3 regions of the Arthrobacter sp. OAP107 genome follow, and region 1 is predicted to be linked to each of the others. Evidence: predicted binding sites of a transcription regulator. Region 1 holds the regulator's gene; each other region holds the start of a gene.
What was found. The regulator LexA, encoded in region 1, represses DNA repair genes until DNA is damaged. The targets are predictions, from matches to a motif close to TCGAACANNTGTTCGA.

Region 2: the regulator LexA is predicted to act here: its motif matches at 2,859-2,874, upstream of ABIE00_RS18850 (HNH endonuclease signature motif containing protein).
Region 3: the regulator LexA is predicted to act here: its motif matches at 2,904-2,919, upstream of ABIE00_RS08255 (LexA family protein).

The regions. Positions count from the first base shown of each region.
Region 1 is NZ_JBEPOK010000001.1:3,509,740-3,516,966, forward strand. Features, by position in the region: gene priA (bifunctional 1-(5-phosphoribosyl)-5-((5-phosphoribosylamino)methylideneamino)imidazole-4-carboxamide isomerase/phosphoribosylanthranilate isomerase PriA) at 1-253, opposite strand, end outside; gene ABIE00_RS16120 (CG2302 family histidine operon protein) at 347-505, opposite strand; gene hisH (imidazole glycerol phosphate synthase subunit HisH) at 506-1,243, opposite strand; gene hisB (imidazoleglycerol-phosphate dehydratase HisB) at 1,240-1,866, opposite strand; gene ABIE00_RS16135 (histidinol-phosphate transaminase) at 1,926-3,044, opposite strand; gene ABIE00_RS16140 (LysM peptidoglycan-binding domain-containing protein) at 3,133-3,501, opposite strand; gene lexA (transcriptional repressor LexA) at 3,812-4,555, shown strand; gene ABIE00_RS16150 (ATP-dependent DNA helicase) at 4,630-6,702, opposite strand; gene hflX (GTPase HflX) at 6,695-7,227, opposite strand, start outside.
Region 2 is NZ_JBEPOK010000001.1:4,108,521-4,115,747, reverse strand. Features, by position in the region: gene ABIE00_RS18855 (hypothetical protein) at 1-143, shown strand, start outside; gene ABIE00_RS18850 (HNH endonuclease signature motif containing protein) at 432-2,783, opposite strand; gene ABIE00_RS18845 (SDR family oxidoreductase) at 2,918-3,778, opposite strand; gene ABIE00_RS18840 (nuclease-related domain-containing protein) at 3,827-4,567, opposite strand; gene ABIE00_RS18835 (MSMEG_6728 family protein) at 4,863-5,798, opposite strand; gene ABIE00_RS18830 (hypothetical protein) at 5,965-6,591, shown strand; gene ABIE00_RS18825 (transglycosylase family protein) at 6,796-7,227, opposite strand, start outside.
Region 3 is NZ_JBEPOK010000001.1:1,775,027-1,782,253, forward strand. Features, by position in the region: partial or broken gene ABIE00_RS08230 (transposase) at 1-150, shown strand, start outside; gene ABIE00_RS08235 (hypothetical protein) at 413-829, shown strand; partial or broken gene ABIE00_RS08240 (IS110 family transposase) at 842-1,003, shown strand; gene ABIE00_RS08245 (hypothetical protein) at 1,086-2,123, opposite strand; gene ABIE00_RS08250 (hypothetical protein) at 2,120-2,530, opposite strand; gene ABIE00_RS08255 (LexA family protein) at 2,933-3,388, shown strand; gene ABIE00_RS08260 (Y-family DNA polymerase) at 3,404-4,708, shown strand; gene ABIE00_RS08265 (hypothetical protein) at 4,779-5,069, opposite strand; gene ABIE00_RS08270 (hypothetical protein) at 5,179-5,652, opposite strand; gene ABIE00_RS08275 (hypothetical protein) at 5,873-6,016, shown strand; gene ABIE00_RS08280 (hypothetical protein) at 6,684-6,947, shown strand; gene ABIE00_RS08285 (hypothetical protein) at 7,054-7,227, shown strand, end outside.

The DNA of each region.
Region 1 (7,227 bases):
CCACCTTGATGTCCAGCCGGCCCACCACTTCGCGCAGCAGCTCCGCGTTCGAGCCGCGTCCAAAGGCAGCGTCCAGATCCACCAGGTGGACCCATTCGGCGCCCTGCTGCTGCCAGTTCAGCGCCGCCTCCAGCGGCGTTCCGTAGCTCGTTTCGCTGCCGGCCTCGCCCTGGACCAGGCGGACGGCCTGGCCGTTCACGACGTCGACGGCGGGAAGCAGTTCAAGTACCGGCAGCTCGTTTTGGCTCGTCATCGGAGGTTTCCTCAGTTCTTGTAGGCGCTGGAGTTCTGTGGACCCTGTTCCCGTGAGCGGCGTCTTCTGCGGCGCACACGGCGGGTTCGTTCGTTATTTGCCGGGAAGGGTCAGCAGGTAGGCGGCCAGCAGCGACATCGCAGCCAGCACGTAGAACCCGATCTGGACCCAGAGCGGCTTGCGCTGCTGCCTGAAGGACAGGCCGCCGCCCACCAGGAGGCCGGCCAGGCCCATCAGGAGAATCGACCACATTTAGGCGTCCGCCGCCTGCCGGCGGTGCGGACCGCGGAGCCCGTCGACCCAGTTCTTGAGCAGCCGTGCACCGGCGTCACCTGACTTTTCCGGGTGGAACTGGGTGGCGCACAGCGGGCCGTTCTCCACGGCGGCGATGAAGGGGCCGCCGTGCTCGGACCACGTGACCAGGGGCGGCGCCATCCGGGGCTGGATGACGTCGAAGTCCCAGTTCTGGACCCCATACGAGTGCACGAAGTAGAACCGTTCCCCTTCGACACCGTCGAACAGCCTGGAGCCCTCCGGGACCTTAACGGTGTTCCACCCCATGTGCGGCACCACTTCGGCCGGCAGGAGCTCCACCTTGCCGGGCCACTCGCCCATGCCTTCGGCTTCAGTTCCGTGTTCCACGCCGGCCTCGAACAGCACCTGCAGGCCAACGCAAATGCCGAGGACCGGACGTCCACCGGCAACGCGGCGGCCAATCATCCGGATGCCATCAACGGCCTTGAGTTCGCGCATGACCGTCTCGAAGGCGCCGACGCCGGGAACGACCAGCCCGTCGGCGTTCAGCACGTCCTCGGGCTTGGAGCTCAGGATGACCTCGGCACCGGCGCGTTCCAGGGCACGCACGGCCGAACGGACGTTGCCGGACCCATAGTCCAGGACGGTGACGGTGGGTTTGCCCTCCGGGGAGGCCGGCTTCAGCGTGGCCGACGGGTCGATGATCGCGCCCTCGCGCAGTACTTTGCCGGTCACAGTGCTCCCTTGGTGGACGGAATGCCTTCGACGCGGGGGTCCGGTTCGACGGCTGCGCGGAGTGCCCGGGCAAAGGCCTTGAACTGGGCTTCCACGATGTGGTGCGGGTCCCGGCCGGCGATGACGTTCATGTGCAGGCAGATGCCGGCGTGCAGCGTGATTGCCTCGAAGACGTGCCGGGTCAGGGATCCCGTGAAGTGCCCGCCGATCAGGTGGTACTCCTGCCCGGCAGGCTCGCCGCCGTGCACCAGGTAAGGCCGGCCGGAGACGTCGACAACGGCGTGTGCGAGGGCTTCGTCCAGGGGCACGGTGGCCTCGCCGAAGCGGCGGATGCCGGCCTTGTTGCCCAGCGCGGTGCGCAGCACCTCGCCGAACGTAATGGCAACGTCCTCAACGGTGTGGTGGACGTCAATGTGGGTGTCGCCCGTGGCCTTGACGGTCATGTCGATGAGTGAGTGCTTGCACAGCGCCGTCAGCATGTGGTCATAGAACGGGACCGATGTGCTGATGTCCGACACTCCGGTGCCGTCGAGGTTGATCTCCACCAGCACGGAAGATTCGCTGGTGGCACGCTCCATGCGTGCAGTCCGTGCCTCGGCAGCCTTGATTCCGGTGTCGCTCATGGTGATAGATGTCCTTTGACGAAGGATGGGGGCGGACCTGACCCGGTCCATGTTCAAGTTTAGGCCGGAAGTGCAGCTTGCCGGGCCAGGATGCTTTCCAGCGCTTCCAGGAAGGCTGTGGTTTCGGTCTCAGTGCCGGCGGTGACCCGCAGGTGGCCGGCGATGCCGACATCCCGCACGAGCACCCCTGCGTCCAGCAGGTCCTGCCAGACCCCGTGGGGATTCTCCAGGCCGCCGAAGAAGACGTAGTTGGAGTCGGACGCCGCGGGCCGCAGCCCCATCCGCGTCAACTCCGCGACAATCCGGTCGCGCTGTCGCTTGATGTCCTGGACGTCGGCCATGAGCGCCTCGCGGTGCTGCAGCGCGGCGAGGGCGGTTGCCTGCGTGACGGCCGAGAGGTGGTAGGGCAGGCGCACCAGCCGGAGGGCGTCGGTCACCTCGGGAGCCGCGGCCATGTAACCGAGGCGGGCGCCGGCCAGGGCGAACGCCTTGCTCATGGTGCGGGAGACGATGAGCCGCTCCCGGCCGGGCAGCAGGGTGAGCGCGCTGGGCGTGCCGTCGTGTGCAAATTCGTGATAGGCCTCGTCCACGACGACGATCGCCTGGCTGGCCTCGCCTGCCTCGTAGACCGCTTCCACCACATCCAGGCCCAGGCCCGTGCCGGTGGGGTTGTTGGGCGAGCACAGGAAGACTATGTTCGGCTGGAGTTCACGCACCTGGCTGGCGGCCGACTCGGCACTGAGGCCGTAGTCGTCGGCGCGCTTGCCGGCGATGTAGGCAGTGTCCGTGCCGCTGGCGAGGAGCGGGTACATGGAGTACGTCGGCGGAAAGCTCAGAAGCGACCGGCCGGGGCCGCCGAAGGCCTGGAGGATCTGCTGGAGGACCTCGTTGGAACCGTTGGCTGCCCAGAGATTGTCCGCGCTGAGCCCGTGGCCAAGGTATTCCGCCAGCGCTTCCCGAAGTTCGGTGAATTCACGGTCGGGGTACCGGTTAAGCCCGGTGGCGGCCTCGCTTACCGCCGCGGTGATGGCCGCCCGGACGTCGGCGGGCACGCCATGCGTGTTCTCGTTGACGTTGAGCAGGATCGGGACGTCAAGCTGCGGGGCGCCGTAAGGGGACAGCCCCCTCAGGTTGGTCCGCAGGGGCAGTCGGTTCAGTCGCTCAAGCTGGTCAGTCACCTACACAGTTTAAGTAACCTGCAGGGCTGGCCGGAAACTGTGACGGTTCCGGCGCCCGGGAACCGCACGGTTCGGGGGGCGTGAAGCTCTATTTGTTCGGTACAAAAAGCTGCTGCCCGGGCATGACCTTCCCGGCCTGAAGGTCGTTGAGCTGGACGATGTCCGCGATCACATCCCGTGGATCGCGGTCCGGGTCGACCTTGCCCGCGATGGCCCACAATGATTCGCCGGGCTGCACCGTGACCGACACCGTCGGCGTGACGGCGAGACCGGTGGCGCTGTCAGCAGCCTTTGCCGGCGAGTTCAGCAGCCCGGTCAGTGACAGGATCACGGCGGCGAGCAGGACAAGCGGGAGGCCGATCAGGACAATCCGGCCACGGCGGGTGAGGCGCAGCCGCGGCGGCTTGCCGGGCCGGGAAACTGCCGTAGAAGTTACTGCTGCTGTTGAAGCTGACATGGCGTGAGCCCTCCTGGACCAAAGTTGTACTGCCTCGCGTTCGAACAAACAGTTCGAACACCGGACTGACAAGCGGCCCTCACTAGAACACATGTTCGAACTTTGCTTTTCCTAGTTTTAGCATCTATCAACGAATTAAGTCGAGACTCGCTAGAACAAATGTTTGAAAAAGCCCAATGGCTGGCCTACGTTGGAAATCAAAGAACAACCACAACTGCAGTTGATCAGCAGGGTCTGACATTTTTCAGGCCGGAAGTTCCCGGCCTCTGCAGCTACCGCAACCGGGAGGAACGGAAAGGCGTTGGCGAACATGGCAGCACAGGCCTCTGACGGCAAGGCTCCCCAGCGCAGCCCGCGGTCTCAGCGGACCCCCAAGGGACTTACAGTCCGCCAGAAGAAGATCCTGGAAACCATCCAGCGTTCGGTCAACGAGAACGGCTACCCGCCGTCGATGCGGGAAATCGGTGACACCGTAGGCCTGGCCAGCCTCTCCAGCGTGACCCATCAGCTTTCGCAGCTGGAAAAGCTCGGCTACCTGCGGCGCGACCCCAAGCGGCCGCGCGCCATGGAGGTCCTGATGCCGCTCACTCTGGATGCGGGAACGGCGAAATCCGGCGGTGACAAAGCCCCGGCCCCCAGCACGGCAGGCGGCTCCGTGTCCGAACTGCCCAGCGCGATGGACACCGCCATGGTGCCGCTGGTTGGCCGGATCGCGGCGGGCGGTCCCATCCTCGCGGACCAGATGGTGGAGGAGCTGATGCCGCTGCCCCGCCAGCTGGTGGGCCATGGCGAACTGTTCATGCTCAAGGTCGCGGGCGACTCCATGGTGGACGCCGCCATCTGTGACGGGGACTGGGTTGTGGTCCGGCGGCAGAGCGACGCCGTCAACGGCGACATCGTCGCGGCACTGCTTGACGATGAGGCCACCGTCAAGACCTTCCGGCAACGGGACGGCCACACCTGGCTCCTGCCGCAGAACACGCAGTACGAACCCATCCTCGGCGACCACGCAGTGGTCATGGGCAAGGTGGTTTCCGTACTTCGCTCGCTGTAGCCCCCTGGGGCTTGTCCCCACGGAATCTTCGGCAGAGAACTTTCGGCCCCGGGCTGCTGCAGCCCGGGGCGTCCCTATGCCTGGGCGCCGGCGAGCCTCTCCAGTGCCGCGATGGCGGTCTTCCGGTCGGTCGTTGGCCAGAACGGCGGCAACGCGGCCCGCAGGAACCCGCCATAGCGCTCCGTGGACAGCCGGGAATCCAGCACGGCCACCACGCCCTTGTCATTCGTGGACCGAATGAGACGCCCCGCCCCCTGGGCAAGCCTGATGGCCGCGTGCGTGGCGGATACCGACATGAAGCCGTTGCCGCCGGCCTGGGCAACAGCCCGCGACCGCGCCGTCATCAGCGGATCATCAGGGCGCGGGAAGGGAATCCTGTCAATCACCACCAGGCGGCATGACCCGCCCGGCACATCGACGCCCTGCCACAATGACATCGTGCCGAACAGGCAGGTGTCGGGTTCATCGGCGAACTGCTTCACCAGCGCCGTCATGGTGGACTCACCCTGGCAAAGAATGCTGACATCCAGCCGGGTGCGCAGGGCATCTGCTGCTTCCTCTGCGGCCCGACGGGAGGAGAACAGACACAGCGCTCCCCCGCCGGACGCGCGGATCAGTGACTCGAGTTCGTCCAGCGCCTCGGGCGACGTGCCGCGGCCAGGCTTCGGCAGGTGGCCCGCCACGTAGAGGATTCCCTGCCGGGGATAGTCAAAGGGCGAACCCACGTCGACGCCGGTCCAGCTCGGGGCGCCTTCCCCGACCAGGCCCAGCCCGCCCGCAGCGGGTTCGAAAGCAGAGCCGATGGCGAGGGTTGCCGACGTCAGCACCACGGTGTGCCCGGCGAACAGGCCTTCCCGGAGCCGGCCCGCGACGCTCAGCGGGGCGATGTTGATCAGGGCCGGGGCGGTCTCGTCAGGCGCTGAGTATCCCTGCTGGGGATCAAACGTGCTGTTCCGGGAGAACCAGACCACCTCACGGTTTTCCCGGGCGGCGACGAGCCGTTCGCAAAGCTCCAAAATCACCAGCAGGCGGGAGCGCGCGAGCTGCCGCCCGCCGTCGGCCGTTGTATTGCTGTCCCCCTTGGAATCCGACAGTGCGGCCCAGCAGGCCTCACGGAGCTGGTCCACACAGTCCAGCTGCTCGTCGTTCAGGCCGTTGGGAAGCAGGCCGCTGGGTACGCCGGCGAGAGCCACCTCAAGGTTGGCGGCCGCGGTGTTGAGGGCGTCGACGGTGATGCCGGTGTGCTTGCGGGCGCCGGATGCTGCGGCGTGGACCATGGCCACCGACAGCTGGCCCGACACCGCGCCGGTCACCCGGTCCTGGAGTTCGTGCGCCTCGTCCACCACGACGACGTCGTACTCCGGCAGCACCGCCAGGCCTTCGAACGCGCTTACGGCGAGCATGGCGTGGTTGGTCACCACGACGTCGGCCTCTGTGGCGTTATGGCGGGCAAGCTCACTGAAGCATTCTTCGGCGAGGGGACACTTTTGCGAGCCAAGGCATTCCATTGACGTGACGGACACCTGCCGCCAGGCCCGGTCCGTGACGCCGGGAAGCAGCTCGTCGCGGTCGCCCGTGGTGGTCTGTTCCGCCCATTCGCGGAGCCGGACCACCTCCTTGCCGAGCTGCGACGAGGGGCCGCCCACCGACGCGGCGAAGTGCGGGACGCTGGTGTCCTCGCCCAGCGAGAAGAGCTGTCCCTCCGAGGGCTCCTCGGACGGAAAGCCGCCCTCAAGCTTGTGCCGGCAGACGTAGTTGGCGCGGCCCTTGACCAGCGCAATCTTCACCGGCCGGTCGAGTGCCGGTTTGAGGCTTTCCAGCAGCCGGGGAAGGTCCCGGCCCACGATCTGGGTCTGCAGCGCGAGGGTGGCGGTGGACACGAGCGCAGGCTTGTTGCTCTCCAGCGAGTGCGCGATGAGCGGGACCAGGTAAGCCAGCGACTTGCCGGTTCCCGTGCCGGCCTGCACCAGCAGGTGGTCGCCCGTTTCTATTGCGCGTGCCACCTGCCGGGCCATCTCGTGCTGGCCGCTGCGGCTTTGGCCGCCCATGCCCGCCACGGCACGGTCGAGCAGGTCAAGCACATGCTGCTCGCCGGCCGTGGTGGAGGCATTGTCCGCGGCGCCGGCGGCTGCCGCCCCGTCAGTCATCGGTGCTGAAGGATTCCAGTTCAGCCGCGAGGCCTTCCCGGACCATGACCACGGCGCGTGTACCGCCCTCTTCGTGGTCCAGGCTCAGGATCTCCGCGTCGGAGTCGTGCAGCTTGCTGATGAGATCGCCGCGGTGATACGGGACGAGGAGCTGCATCTTGACGTTAGGCCGCGGGATGGACTCACTGATGGCTGCGAGCAGCTCGGCGATGCCCTCCCCTGTGCGTGCCGAAACCACCACGTGCCGCGGCTCGCGCTGCTTCAGCCGCTCCACCACAAAGGGATCGGCGGCGTCGGCCTTGTTCAGGACGATGATCTCGGGCACCTTGCGGGCATCCACTTCGGCGAACACCGAGCGCACGGCGGCGATCTGGCCCTCCGGGTCCGGATGGGACACGTCCACAACGTGCAGGATCAGGTCTGCATCCGCCACTTCCTCAAGGGTGGAGCGGAAGGCCTCCACCAGCTGGGTGGGAAGCGACCGGACGAAGCCCACGGTGTCCGCCAGCGTGTAGCCGACCCCGT
Region 2 (7,227 bases), 600 kb from region 1:
CGAAACTCGAAGCCGAGCAGCTCATCACCCACAGCCGTGCGACGGAGGCGTCCCTGTACGAGGACCCCTCGAACTCGCTGCAGGCCGGCGTGGGCACCCTGGTTGCCACGTTCACGCAAGGCAGCGGCTGGCAGGACGCATAGCAGCCTCTGGTTTTTGTTTCACCGAACCGCCTGGTCCCGAATTGGGGCTGGGCGGTTCTATTTTGAGGCCGAAGCCAGGAATCCTCGGCGCCGGCAGACCATGGCACGGCTGGATCTACCAACATCCTGGCAACTTCCGGCTGTCGGTCCGAGCCCGCGGGTCGGCTGCACGGACCGTGTTGGCTCGTCGACGCCGGGCGTGGCTTTCCCGCGCTGACGCTCCTCTTGTGTCCCGCCGACGCTGGCGTTCCTCGTGCGGCCGGCCCCGGCCCGCTTGCGGTCTCGGGTTCATGTTTTGTGGTGGTGGTTTTGTCGGGGTTGTTGGCGGGGGTCGATGTGGGGTGGGGGTATGAACCAGGGGATGCCGTTTTTGAGGTGGATTTTCCACTGTTCCTTGTGGATCAGGTGGTGGTGGTGGGTGCAGAGGAGGACGCCGTTGTCGGTGCTGGTGGGTCCGCCTCGGGACCAGTAGGTGATGTGGTGGGCTTCGCACCAGGGTGCGGGGATGGTGCAGTTGGGGAAGGCGCAGCCTTGGTCGCGGGTGTTGAGGGCTTTGCGGATGTGGGGCGGGAAGATCCGGGTGGTGCGGCCGATGTCGAGGATGCGTCCTTGGCTGCCGAGGAGGACGGGGATGATGTCGGCGTCGCAGGCGATTTTGCGGATGGTGGAGGCGGTGACGGGGCCGGTGTAGGTGAAGGTTCCGCTGCCGGTGGCCGTGCCGGCCGGCCCGCCGGGCAGGGGTGTGGTGAAGGGGTCGGTGCCGGACCGGTTGATGCCGGGCGGGTTGGTGCCGGGCGGGTTGATACTGGCGGCGTTGGTGCTGGTGATGTTGGTGCTGGGCAGGTTGCCTGTCTGGGTGTCGGGTTCGCTTGTCTGCGGGGCGTCTGTGCTGGTGTCCGGTTCGGGGCGCGGTTGGGTGGTCTGCCAGGTGCCTGGCAGGAGCTCGGGGCCGCTGGGTTGCCATCCGTTTGTGTCTGTTGGTTGGGGGCTGTCTGTTGGCTGGTTGGTGGTGTGGTTTCCTTTGGAGGCGTAGCGGGGGCCGCGGTTGGCGGTGGTTTGGATGCTGTTGAGGAGGTCCCGGTAGCCGACGGTGACCATGACTTGGGGGCGGAGTCCTCCGGTGGTGGGCAGGGTGCCGGCGGCGAGGGCTGCCTTGGATGCGCCGATGAGGCCGTCGAGGCGTTGCTGGGCGAGGGTGCGGCGGTCCAGGTCCGGTTCCGGGGTGGGGGCGTTGAAGGCCGCGTCGGGGTCGACAGCGGCGGCGATGGTACCGTCGGCGCTGCTGGTACCGCCGTCACCGCTGCTGCCGTTGCCCTGTTGGCTGGTGTCCTGTTGGCTGGTGCCGGCGGCCGTGCCGTCACCGTCGCCGCTGTCGTTGTTGTTGCCGTTGTCGGTTTTCGCGCTGGTGGTGGTGTTGGGTGTGGTGGTGCGGGGGTTGGTGGCGGTGTTCATGACGGTGGCGAGGACTTCGTATTGGTCGGCGGTGGCGCGGATTTCGAGGTGGTGCAGGCCGCCGCGTTTGTGGTGGAGGAAGACGCCTTGGCGGTGGCGGAGGTTTTCTTCGGAGGGTTCGGTGCCGTCCTGGTCGAGGGCGTCGATCCAGCGGTGGGCGATGCGGGTGAGGAAGTCGTGGTCGTTGTCGATCGCGGTTTGGGTGAGGTTGTGTTCCATTTCGGCGATCAGGGCGGGGTTGGGGATGTGGCGGACTTTGTCCAGGGCGGTGGTGATGGTGGTTCCGGCGCGGGAGGAGATGATTCCGGTGGTGAGGGCGGCTGCGGTTTCTTCGCGTTCGGGTGGCATGGGCCGGCCGGCGAGTCCGGTGCGGGGGAGGGTGGCGTTGGCCAGGGCGAGGCGGCGGCGTGCTTCGGGGGTGCTGATCCGGAGCCGGGTGCGGAGGAACTCGGCGGTGTTTCGGGCTCCGTCATCGGCCGGGGACCAGGCCACCGCAGAGGCAGGGGCAGAGGCAACCGCGGAGGCGGCCGGAGTTGGGCCAGGGGCGGCAGCAACGGCAAAGGAGGAACCGTCGGCTCCAGCCGTGGTGGCGGCAGCCTCGGAGTGCTGAGCGCCAGGATCCGGGCCTGGATCCGGGGCAGGATCCGGGACAGGCTCGGGTCCGGGTTCGGGGCCCCAGCCTGTGGTCCAGCCTGTGGTCCAGCCGGCGGCGCGGCTGGCGGTCGCGGCGGCGTTGATCGCCTCGGTCCGTGTCCGGTCCACCGCCGCGGCGGCGAGTACTTGCAGGTGTTCGACGCGGCGGGAGAGCTTCTCGGTCAGTTCAGCGAAATCGGCCGCCTGAAGGAAGTTGGCCGCCGCCAGCTCCTCCGGAGCCGAGCTGGTGGCGGAGTCCAGCAGCGCCAGGGACGCCTTCAGATCAGTCGTTGCCGGCGCTGGGGACGCCAGCTCAGTAGTTGCCGCGGCGACCGGTTCCGGGCCGTTCGTTTCCAAACGCCGAGTTGCAGGGCCAGCGCCAGCTGCAAAGCCGGCGGCAGCACCGCCGTCGGACACGTCCTTGACCGGTGCGTCAGCAAGGAGAGCCGCAGGAACGCTACGCAGCCGGCGGCCGCGCAGCAGGACAGCGGCACCCAGGCCAGAGACATTCGTCCCCGCCGAGCTGTCCGCTCCGTGCTCCCCAATCGCTTCCATACGAAAACTCTCTCAGCGGGGTCTGACATTTTCAGGCGTGAGGAGCGTCACTTCGGACTGAATGTGAAAAAACTTTTGAAAATTTTTTTGGCCCGGTCATTTGGGCCCTATCTCCACCTGGGCGGCGCGTCTACTCAAAGGTGGCGCACTCCGACGCCGGCTAAAACGTCGCGGTAACCCTCGCGGAAGGATGGGTACTTGCAGGAGAACCCTGTTCCCCGAAGCAGCGCGTTGCTGCACCGTTTGTTGCCGCCACGTGCGTCGCCCAGGGAACCCGTCGGCGGGACGTCCAACCCCAATTCAGCCGCCAAGAAACGCAGGACGTCGCCCAACTCGGCCGGCTCGTTGTCGACGCCGAGATAGAGGAGTGACGGCGCGTCAGGCATGTTGAGCAAATGCACGATGGCGCCGGCGGCGTCGTCGCGGTGGATGCGATTGGTGAAGCGCGGCTGGTCAGGAATGACGGCGGCGCCGGTCCGAACCTGGTCGATGAGCCGCGTCCGGCCCGGTCCGTAGATTCCGCCAAGCCTGAGCACGACAGGCGAGGTCCCCGTCCCGTCGAACCGCTTCAGCAGCAGCTCCTCTGCTTCAAGCATGACGCGGCCCGAGAATCCGGTGGGTTCCGGCGTCGTGTTTTCATCGATCCATCCTCCTCCGGCGTCGCCATACACTGCCGTGGACGAGACGAAGAGGACGCGTTCGGGTGCAACGTGGTCGCGCTCGAGGGCGTCGAGGACATTCGCAACCCCGTTCACGTACGCGGTCCGGTATGCCTCTTCTGTAGAAGCATCCGCAGCCACGGCGATGACGACGGCGTTAGTGTCCGCCGGGACACGCGGCAGTTCGGCGGTGCTTAAGTCCGTGGCGACGCCCTCGATCTCAGCCGGCAGTTTGTCCGGGGAACGGCGCCAACCCACCACCCGGTGCCCCGCTGCGGCGAAACGCAGACCCGTCTCGGTGCCGAGGTCGCCGCAACCGGCGAGAAGGATAGTCATAGCCGCCAGTCTGCCATCTCCGTGACCCGACCTTGGAATGCCTCTATTTCATCTGGATGGGACAGGCTGGGCGAGCGATGGCGAGGGGCGAGGAACGACAGGGGGCTGCCTTTGTGTGTGGGGCCATGCATTGAGCAGGAGGCCCACGACAAAAACAGCCAAGGCAAAGTAGAAAAGTGCCCCGAAGCAGCCTGAGGGCTTGGTCCGCTTTCGCCTGTTCCTGCCAGGAGTAGTGCGTCCCATGCGCTGCCGGGACCGCCGGCTCTCCAAAGCTACGGCCGGGCCTGAAGCAAGCCCGAGATCTGCAGGTCCTGCATTCCAGTCTTTCGTGGTCAGCAGGGGCGGGCTCGTCTCTCCGGAGAGAAGGCCCAGCAGGTAGCTGTGAATAACCTGCACAGCAGCCGGGTCGAGTACAGCGGGCAGTTCTTGTATGGAGCGCCTGAGTGTCGCTAGGCCCTGAATCCTGACACCAGTACCCGACCTTGCGTTCATATCCGGCTGGTCAACCAAGCACAACCACGCCTGAACAAGCCGCCGGTGCTGTGGTTCGAGGAGTGCAGCTACCGCGGCGCCTTGATCGGCCACGGAGGAAACCTCTCGGTCTCTGGAGTATCCGTTTTGACGGAGAACCCCGTTCCGCGTCTGGACGTCACCAGACCAGCTCTTTGCATCAATGACGATGACACCGCCGGGCCCAACGAGGATATGGTCCAGGTTCGCCTTAGGACGCCCGGGCCAGTGGACATCGTGCAGGGCGAGCCATCCCTGCGAGGCCAGCCCGTCCAGCACCAGCCCGACGCGTACCTCCCCCGCGGCGCCTTTGGTCCAAGCTTTCTCTGCCCGCTCGGCCTGTTCCAGTTGTTGCCTGAGCTTTGCTACCCGCTCGGCTGCCAGCCGTGCCTGCTCGGCCGCTCCTTCGCCTGCCAATTCTGAATCCCCCAATTCGCACTGTTCCCCGGTCCCGCGGGACTCAAAGCAACTGTATGCGACAGAAACCGGCCCTCATACCACGGCTGACTATAGGATCCCCGAGCAGCAAACTGAGCAGCTGCGGCCGACGCGAGGGGCGGCAATCCCTCCGGACTCAGAGCGCCGGGACGGGGAAGAAGACGCGGGGGTCCTGCAGCAGCGCCGGATAGTCGAACTCTGACCGGTCGATGATGTCGGTGAGCTGGAAGTTGCGGCCAAAGCGCCCGTCGTCGAGCGTGATGGGCCGGCCCACGACCATTCCGACGGCGAACCTGCTGCCGCCGTCGAACGGCACGGCGACCGGCGACTTGCCGGGAAGCGTTGAGAAGGCGGCCTCCTGGCGCTGCCGCTTCCGCGACGGCTTCTTGACCAGCGGCTTGGCCGGTGCCTTCTTGGCCACTTTGGCTGGGCGGCGTGAAGTTTCCTCCGCGTAGACGAACTGGTACTCGTCGTCGCCGGATTCCCCGGCAGCTGACCCGGAATCAGCGGCACCTCCGGCCGCCCGGCCCACCGGAGGCAGCCCGACCTTGTCCAGCTTCTCGGGGTCGCCGTGGCCGACGTGCTCGCGAAGAATCCAGAGCACCTCACCCTCGGGGTCTTCAGGCAGGAACTCGTGCCTGGGCTCCGGCCAGACGTACTCCAGCCCGTGCTCGGTGCCGGGGAAGACCTCTTCGTAAAAGTGCGGGTCCTTGCGGATCAGGTTGGACCGGTGGCTCAGGTGGAACTGGGGGTCGCCGAGCCACGGCGGAAGCAGGATCTTGGCTGCATAATCAGGATGCGCGGCCTGCGGAGCGAACTCACGGATGTTGTCGCGCGTGTTGTCGTCGAAGCCGCGCTTGACCCATTCGTCAACCATGGCCAGGCCGTACAGGGTGAGCGCCGGAACGTGCCCCATCCACATGCGGATGGCGGGGTGTGACTGCCACCCGTATTCCGGGATGACCAGCGCACGGAGTGTCTGCAACGCTTCGACGCGCTGCTTGCCGAGCCGGGGCGTGTCCAGCGCGGCCGCGCTTTGCCGGAAATCGGGATAAGGGAGGAAGGTTTGCATCCCTTCAGTCTGCCGTCCCCGGCGCGATGTGCCAATTGAAGTGCCGGACCCCACAGCCAAGCGCCAAAATGGACGGTCGGATGTTCACATAGTGGACCTATACATACGCAGGCTTGATTAATCCACTAAGATGTCGGAAACCTCAACAGCGTCTGGAAGCCTACTCATGACTCTTACCTCTCCCGCGCCCCTGTCATCCGCCCCCGCGGAGGCGAATTCACACGCGTCACAGGAGCCTCAACTGTTTGTTCCCAAGTACGGCCAAATGCTGGGTGCCGACGCGAACGGGATCCTCGTTCTCGACGAGTTTACTCTGGACCCGGCCGCCGCACGCAAGGACCAGCACCGTTTCCGCACTGCGCTTGCGGCCGTTGCGCTGACCCTGCGCAGGCTCGTTGCGCTTCGCGTTTTCATTGCCGTGGTGGCCGTCGCCAACCTGCCGCTCTTCCTGATGTCAACCGGCTGGTGGATCTACGCCGTTTCGCTGGCCCTGGTCATCGGCGTCCACGCCGCCGTGAACTGGCTGAACAAACATGAGCCGCGCGTCAAGCAGCGCCACGAACTTGAGCTGCACCTGCACCGCGAACGCAGCGACAACTACCGCAAGGTGCGCGATGCCGTGAAGTTCGTCGTCGACAGCCCTGCCCGCGTCAACGAGCACCTCTACCTCGAGCTGCTGCACGCCAAGCGCGTTGCCCTGCACCTCGCCTCCGGCACCGTCGCCCTCCTGGACACCAGCGACGACGCCGCCTGGAAGGTGCGCATCGTGCGGGAGCTACCCGCTGCGGCCTAAGGCCGAAATATTGACGGTTCCAGCCGTCACGCTGTAGGGAATTAAGAACGACGCCGGGCGTCCCCACTCAGGGGGCGCCCGGCGTCGTAGTTTCTGGAGACAGACACTAAAACGGCAAGACACAGCGACGCCGGGCGGCCCTGGAAAGGGACCGCCCGGCGTCGAGCTTCAAGGCAGTGCCGCTAAGCGGCCCGACCAAGCAGCCTAGGCAGGAAGCTGCAGAACCTGGCCCACGAACACGAGGTTCGGGTTGCTGATGGTGCCAGCGTTGGCGTCGGCGAGGTGCTGCCAGCCGCCCTGGATGCCGAGCTTGTCGGCGATCTTGCTGAGGGTGTCGCCGTCCTGGACGGTGTAGGTCTCGCCGCTCACCGCGATGGCGGCAGCGTGACGCGCCTGGACAGGAGCCTGGGCCACCGGAGCCTGGGCAACGGGGGCGGTCTGGACAGGAGCCTGGACGGGTGCGGCCTGGACCGGCGCGCTCTGCGGCAGGATCTGCGGTGCAGGAGCGCCACCGCCACCATTCAGGCCGAGCTTCGCGGAGCAGGCAGGCCATGCGCCCCAGCCCTGGCTGGCCTGGACCTTTTCGGCGACGGCGATCTGCTGGGCGCGGGAAGCGTTCTGCGGCGAGCCCGCTCC
Region 3 (7,227 bases), 1.7 Mb from region 1:
GCTACCCGGGCCTACGCCGAACGCAGGACAGCCGAGGGCAAGAGCTCACGCGAGATCCGTCGGTGCCTCAAGCGATACCTCGCCCGCCATCTTTACCGCGCCCTGAATGCACTCCACGCTGCCACTGAAGCGATCCCAATCGCACCTTGACAGATATTAGAAGATTCACCCCTTCTAGGCCCTGCAAGACCGACTGGTGAACCCATTCAGCAGGCACCAGCGGGCATGACAAGAGGCACCCCGCAGGGTGCCTCGCTGTGGCGGCGGCTGATGGGCTGGCGGTAATGGTTGAATTGTTTTATGAAACGTGTTTGGGGGATTACTACCGTTGCGCTGCTGGCATTGACCGGCTGTGCTTCGACCACTACGGCTGCGCCCGCTGCCACCAAATCGGCACCTGCATCGTCGCTGTATGACAGGAGACCTAGTCAGGAACAGGGAGACGCACTGGCGGGCCTACGTAAAGGCAGAGCAAGCTACGGGTCCGAACCTGATGGCAAACATGCCCGGCGTCTATTCTGAGATGACTGTCGAAGGGAAATTTGAGCCGGTGAAAAAGACTCGGAATCTTCCTTCCGACGGTACGCCCGCCGTGGTCTGGCAGGCCGTGGTCTCGTTCGACTACAGGTACCTCCCGGATTCTGACCTCTCGGGGGCACCCCAACAGCTCGAGGCATCAAGAGCACAGGTTGAACGGTTGTGCGAAACTGCGATCTTCCCGGGCATGAGGGCATTTGGCGTGGATACCCCAATAACAGTGCTATTCAGGTATAGCGCCGCGGATCGCATTTTACCGATAAAGACTCTGATGTGCAGCACCTCCCGCTAGTAGGGGTGAATGGTCCATGATCCCGCTACCCGGGCCTACGCCGAACGCAGGACGGCCGAGGGCAAGAGCTCACGCGAGATCCGTCGGTGCCTCAAGCGATACCTCGCCCGCCATCTCTACCGTGCCCTGAATGCACTCCACGCTGCCACTGAAGCGATCCCAATCGCACCTTGACAGATATAGAAGATTCACCCTTTTTACGGTTCGCGGAGACGCACCGCAGGACCGTTCGCTGTATTCCAGTGCGTCACGGCGCTCATCGGATCGGCCGCCCTTCCCGCTCGCGCTCGAGCTTCGCCTGCTTCTTCGTCGCCTCCCGCACCCGGTCCCGGACGAAGACCGCGTCCTTGTGCGTGATCGGAGCCTCGTGGACATTGTGCGAGCCGCGCAGGAAGTTGCTCGTGCGGTCCGCGATCGAGTACGCGAGTGCCTGCTCGATCGCCGCGCTGGTCTCCTTTACCTCACCCAGCTGCCCGTGCAGCGCGGCCAGGCCCTGGGTCTGCTCACGGCCCCTCCGCTCCAGGGATTCCATGCGCGCCGCGATGCTGCCCAGCAGCGGATCACGGGAGCGGAACAGCTGCGCCGCGCGCCGGGTGGCAGCATCAGTCGCCAGTCCAAGGTCGAGCTGGGCCAGCAGAAAGGCCGTGACCAGGCTTGCCTGGCTCAACCGCTCGGCGAACTCGCGGGCTGCCGTGTCGCCGACACCGAGCTCACGGACGGCCGCTGAGCGCAGCTGCTCCCGCAGCGCGCCGACGATGGCCTCGGGCAGGGCCCGGACGGCAGGCTGGCTCTTCACGCCCTCGAGCCGGAAGCCGCTCTGTGGCAACGACTCGCTGCCTTCATCCCCTCCACCGGAGCCGCCCCTGGCCGCCGCAGACTGCACGGCCTCCTGATGGTCGGTGTGCTGGAGCGGGACGGGCGGGAGGAGGTTGGCATCTTCCGGCGGCGACACCGGGAGGGCCGCGGGGTGTGCTTCGGCGTCTGCGTCGTCGTGCACCTGCGGCATCGCTGCTTTGTCCACGGCGACGGCGTCGCTCTGGGCCGGGGGAGTGGCGCTGCCTGCTCCCGAGCCTCCACGCTGGCCGGCACCGGTGTCCCGGTCAAGGTTCTCGGCGCTCTGCTGCGGGGCCTCATCCTTCTCCGGCGTGTCCTGCTCCGGCTCCGCCGGCTGTGCCCGTTCCTGGGCCCGCTTCAGGCCCTCGCTCCCGCCGGTCCGGTACGCATCGAGGAAGGACGTGTCGACGTCCATCAGCTCGTCGGTGGACGGCATGATCTCGTTCAGCCCCTGGCTCACGTCAGCTCCCCGTTCTCCTCGTCCAGCAGATAGTTGTCGCCCCTGGTCAGCCCGAGCAGGGAATCGAAGCCCATGGTCACGACCCGCTCGAGGTTGGCGTTGTTCGTCGAAAGCGCCTTGAGCTCGTCGACGACCTGGTTGATACGCGCGGTGAGCAGATCAGGGATGTCGAAGTCGAGATTCTCGCGCCGGATCTTCTCGGCGATCGCCTCGGCGTAATACTCGTTGGCGGAGGGGTAGCCGCGCCGCTGCGCCCAGTACTCCGCCCGCTGCTTCTCGTCCGAGGACAGGCGGGTAAAGACCCGCTCCCTGCGGTCGCTGCCGTTCTGGTCGATGCTCGGTCCACCGGACCTGGTCGCAGCCCGCGCAGCGGGAGGCGCAGCCTTCGGCTCGTCGACGACGGTCATGTCTGGCCTCTCCTGTCATATTCGACTGATGTACGAGTCCATTCTAACGTCATTCGATTGTCTGTCACGAATGATTGGGCAATGACTTGTGACAGACCTTTGCGGAGAGGTCGGGCAGAGAGGTGGAGTCATCTGCGTCACCCGGTCAGCGCCTGATCGCGTGTCCCAGGCAGCCTCGGTTCCTCGACCCCAAGGCCGGGGCCGCTGAACGTTGGTTCGCACCTCCCGTTCGTGCGAAAAAGAGAAGGCCCCGACGCGCATGAAGCGCACCGGGGCCTTTATTCCTGCCCGCAGTCCCAGAGCCCAGGCCTGTCCGGTCCGCCCGGCAGTTGCTCCACGTTGCGTGCCGTTCCCGCCCGGGCGTACGATTCCATCGAACATATGTTCGAAAAGGAAGTGGACATGCAGGCCTCGCAGCCAGAACCGTTGGCGCTCGACGAGCCGCTGATACTCCCGTTCGCGCCGGAAGCCGTCGCCTGCGGCTTCCCCAGCCCTGCAGAGGGATATTGGTCCGGGGACCTTGATCTTGTCCAGCACCTGGTCCGGGACCCAACATGTACATTTGTCTGGCGTGCAGCCGGCCATTCCATGACCGGAGCCGGAATCAATGACGGCGACCTGCTGCTCGTGGACCGGGGGATCGATCCCGTTCCGGGCAAGATCGTGATCGCCGTCGTTGACGGCGAATACACCGTCAAGCGGCTGGACGTCATCCAGGGACGTACCGTTCTCGTGGCAGAGAACCTTGACTATGCGGACGTCGTTCTCCACGAACACACCGAGATGTCAGTCTGGGGCGTGGTCACATGGATTCTGTCTCCTGCGAAAACCAAACGTGGTGTCAGACCCCGCCTATAGTCTCCAGCCGTGGCAATGACGACTCTCACCCCAGCATCCGATCAAATCGCTCTCGTAGACTGCGTCTCCTTTTACGCCAACGCGGAGCGCGTCTTCGACCCCACGCTGCATGACCGGCCGACCCTTGTCCTCTCGAACAATGACGGCTGTGTGGTTGCCGCGTGCCCGCTGGTGAAGGAGCTCGATCCTGACATCATGGGCAAGCCGTGGTTCAAGATCCGCGGCTGGTGCCAGGCCAAGGGCGTCGAAGCCAGGTCATCGAACTATGAGCTCTATGGCTCGCTGAGTGCACGGGTTGCCACCATTCTGGGCCGCTTCAGTGCGTGGCAGGAAGTGTATTCGATCGACGAAAGCTGGCTGAAGCTGCGGGGCGCTCCTGAAGAACTCGAATCACGGGGACAGGAGATCCGACGGACTGTCCTCCAGCTGACCGGAATTCCTGTCCGCGTCGCGATCGGTCCCACGAAGACCCTCGCCAAGGTAGCGGCTCTCGGCATCAAGAAAAACCCCGCGTTCAATGGAGTTCTCGATCTCCGGCGGTTTTCAGAGGAGCAGCTTGACCGGATCCTTGACTCCCTCCATGTGACTGACCTCTGGGGCGTCGCCGGGCGTAACGGCAAGCGCCTGGCTGCGCTCGGCATCCACACGGCCAGAGAACTGCGCGACGCTGATGCCAAATGGCTCCGCAAACGGTTCTCCGTCGTCATGGAAAGAACCATCCTGGAGCTGCGCGGGCAAAAATGTATCGGGCTGGAGACCCAGCCGCCGGCTGCCAAGGACCAGCTGATCTATTCCAGGAGCTTCTCGCGCAAGCTTACGGACCCTGACGAGATGCATCAGGTTCTGTCGATCTACGCCCAGCGGGTCTCAGCACGTCTTCGGGCCCAGGGGTCCGTCGCCGGCGTGCTCTCGGTGTGGGCTTCGACCGGCTGGGCCGACGAAGGAACCGTCCCGCATTCAGCCCACCGGGCTGTTCCGCTGGCCATGCCGACCGATGACCCGATCGCGCTTACGAAAGCTGCCAGTGTGATCCTGCCTGATCTGTTTCCGACCGCCGGTATCCGCTACGCCCGTGCAGGAGTTGTACTCACGGGACTGCGCGCGGGTGACGGCGTTCAGTTCCTACCTGTGTTCCAATCCGAATTCGAAGATCGGGGAGTAGGGAAGGTACTTGACGAAATCACGAGAAAGCTCGGCGCGCAGGCAGTGGGTGTGGGCCTGGGTGGCATGAAGACCCCGCCGGCGTGGGAGATGAAGCGCGCCATGCTCTCGAAGCGCTGCACGACCCACTGGGACGAGCTGCCGGTCGCTGTGGCATAGCGGGGTAAGGGAAGCGCAGGACCTCAACAGCACCCGCGCCGGCAGCAAACTCGAGCAGCGACCTGCCACATTAAAGCGCGGCTTCGAGTTCCTCCGAGGAATACCCGAACATGTAATCCTCATCCTTACCGTGTGAGGCCCAGATCTGAGCTGCATCGTAAACACTCAGCGCCTCGCTGTCGTCATCGTCATCGTCATCGTCATCTAGACCGTAGCGACACTCAAGGCAGTACATCTCGGAGTAAACAAACTTTTTCACCAGGGGCGTCCCACAGTTGGGGCACGGGGGCGTTTCACCCTCGTAGACATCGATCTCGTCCCAGCTTTTTTCCTTCTTCGCAAGGAAATCAAAGATACCCAAAGGCCCTACCGTCCCAATACGTCCCGCCGAAGCCGTTTCTGATATGACATAAACCGCTGACGACAAGCACAACCGCAATTTTCGACACGGTCAGTATCGCATGCGCCTGTTAGGTACTACCTCCACGCGAGTAAGGCGATACCTGGACGAACTTTGTCTCGGTGCCGCCGGGACCGTAGTGCTGCACGCGCTGGTGCCCGCTGACATTATGCTCGGTCGGAGACTTTCTGCTGGCCTCCTCGCCGATGCCCTCGAAAGCCGCCTCCGTGAACTCAGGGATTTTCTCCCAGACCGCCGCGCTGACCTGCTTGAATGCTTCGGGCGACCTCAGTGTCAACAACGTGACCGCGCCAGCAGCCGCAAGAGCGCCAACGGCGAGACCTGTCTTGAAAGCCGGATGCTCCTTGATCCGCTGCCAGCGGGTCGGGCCCTGGCTCATATCCTGCTCGCAGGCTCCGGCGGCCTCAGAATTGCGCACTTCAATGGGCTCAGACTGGACTGACTTGTCCTTGGGCTGCTGAAGACGTGATGGATTGAGCGGCTGCGCCCGATCGCACGGGCCTTCTTGATCATGATCGGGCACTCGGGCAGTCTATCCTTTACCGGCAATCCCAGTCTCACTCCGGTCCGATTCAAGTTGCCGACCGTAGTCCGACACCGTTGATGGCGCGCCGATCAGAGACTCTCATTTCACAGCTTAGGCAGGCTACTCACTGCGCATGCTGTTACTTGACAACTTTCTCTTCTCCAACGGACAGAGGACGGCCGAGCAGGGCTCTATGCTCAGAGCTATGGAGGTTGAATTGACCATTGAAGATGCCCAGGGCGAAATGATGCGCGTCAGCGCGACGGGCCCCGACTATGACACCGCCATGGCTGCGGCGAAAGCAAAAATCCCGGAAGGATCCCGGATGATCATCATTCGCGTTCCGGACCGTGAGGTGTAACCGTTTCAGTATGCTCCTCCGCCCGGATACCCTGCTGAATTCACCTGGCCCCTTCCCAGCAAGGTCCTGGTCCGGCCAGAAGCAAGCAGTCCGGCATCAGGAAGCACCAGCCATAAAACCAAGACAGCGCCCGTGAAGGTTGGTCATTGCCAGGTCTGGCCACACCAGCAACGGCTCTCTTCGTGTTCCTGGATGACCAGGACCCGTTCCTCGCCGAGCAGAATGATGTCTTCGTAGCTGAGCATGCCTCCAGTGCAGCATCGGTTGCCGACTGCCGGTAGGGGAGTCCTGGTGTATGTGGAAAACCGCAGGGACGATCAAGCTCGTTCCGGTATGCCCAGCCGCCTCGATCCGGTGCCCTTCAACCTCCGTCCGAACCGGGCCTATCATGAGGGAGGGGACACCTATTGGCCGCTTGTCGGGACAGGTCATGGCACCACACAACGCGAATAGGCGGGACAACCGCATCCCTGGAATTGCGACATTGCGCCCCGGGCACCGCATCAGGGAAATACGCCAGGACCTCCATGACCGACACCCTGCCCGGGCCCGCTACCAGGTCATTGCTGCTCATCCTCCGTTAGCCGGCGGCGCACCCCTTGTGCCCCCGGCCTCGGATGAATATCAGATCCGTCTCTACACGCGGTCCCGTAGCGGAGACGTAAGGGTGCGACTCGCCGCGGTCAGGGAGGCCATAGCAACCTCGCCATATGTCTGGGAGGACCTTGCCGACGATGGCGTGCGGGAATGGGTTGAGCCTTCGATTGAGGACGACGCACTGTTGGCGGCTGCACTGGTGTCTCTGGGAACTTTGAGCGCCGAGGAACGCCCATATTTGGGGAAGTTTGTGGTCGAGCAGATCTACGAGATGCTGACGAGCGCGGAAGCGGCTTACTGGCAGCGGGCCGTATCAGGCCGCCGCCAGCACTGACCGAAACACCCTGGTTCCGAGATCCTAAGCTCTCAGAGCGGACCAAACGTCGTTCTTGAACCTGTGAAGCATGGGCCTCTCGGCTGAACTCTGCAAGAATCACGGCATGGTCGACCGCACTGCGTCCGATGAGCACTACGTGCTTGACCTGTGCGATGGCGTCCTCGGCATGAGCAGCTGTCGCCAAGCGACGTTCGATTGGCTCCGCGGCGACCCGTCCCATTTGCGACCCCTCGGCACCAAGCTACCCGTGGACGGCTTTTGGTCCGATCTCAAGCTC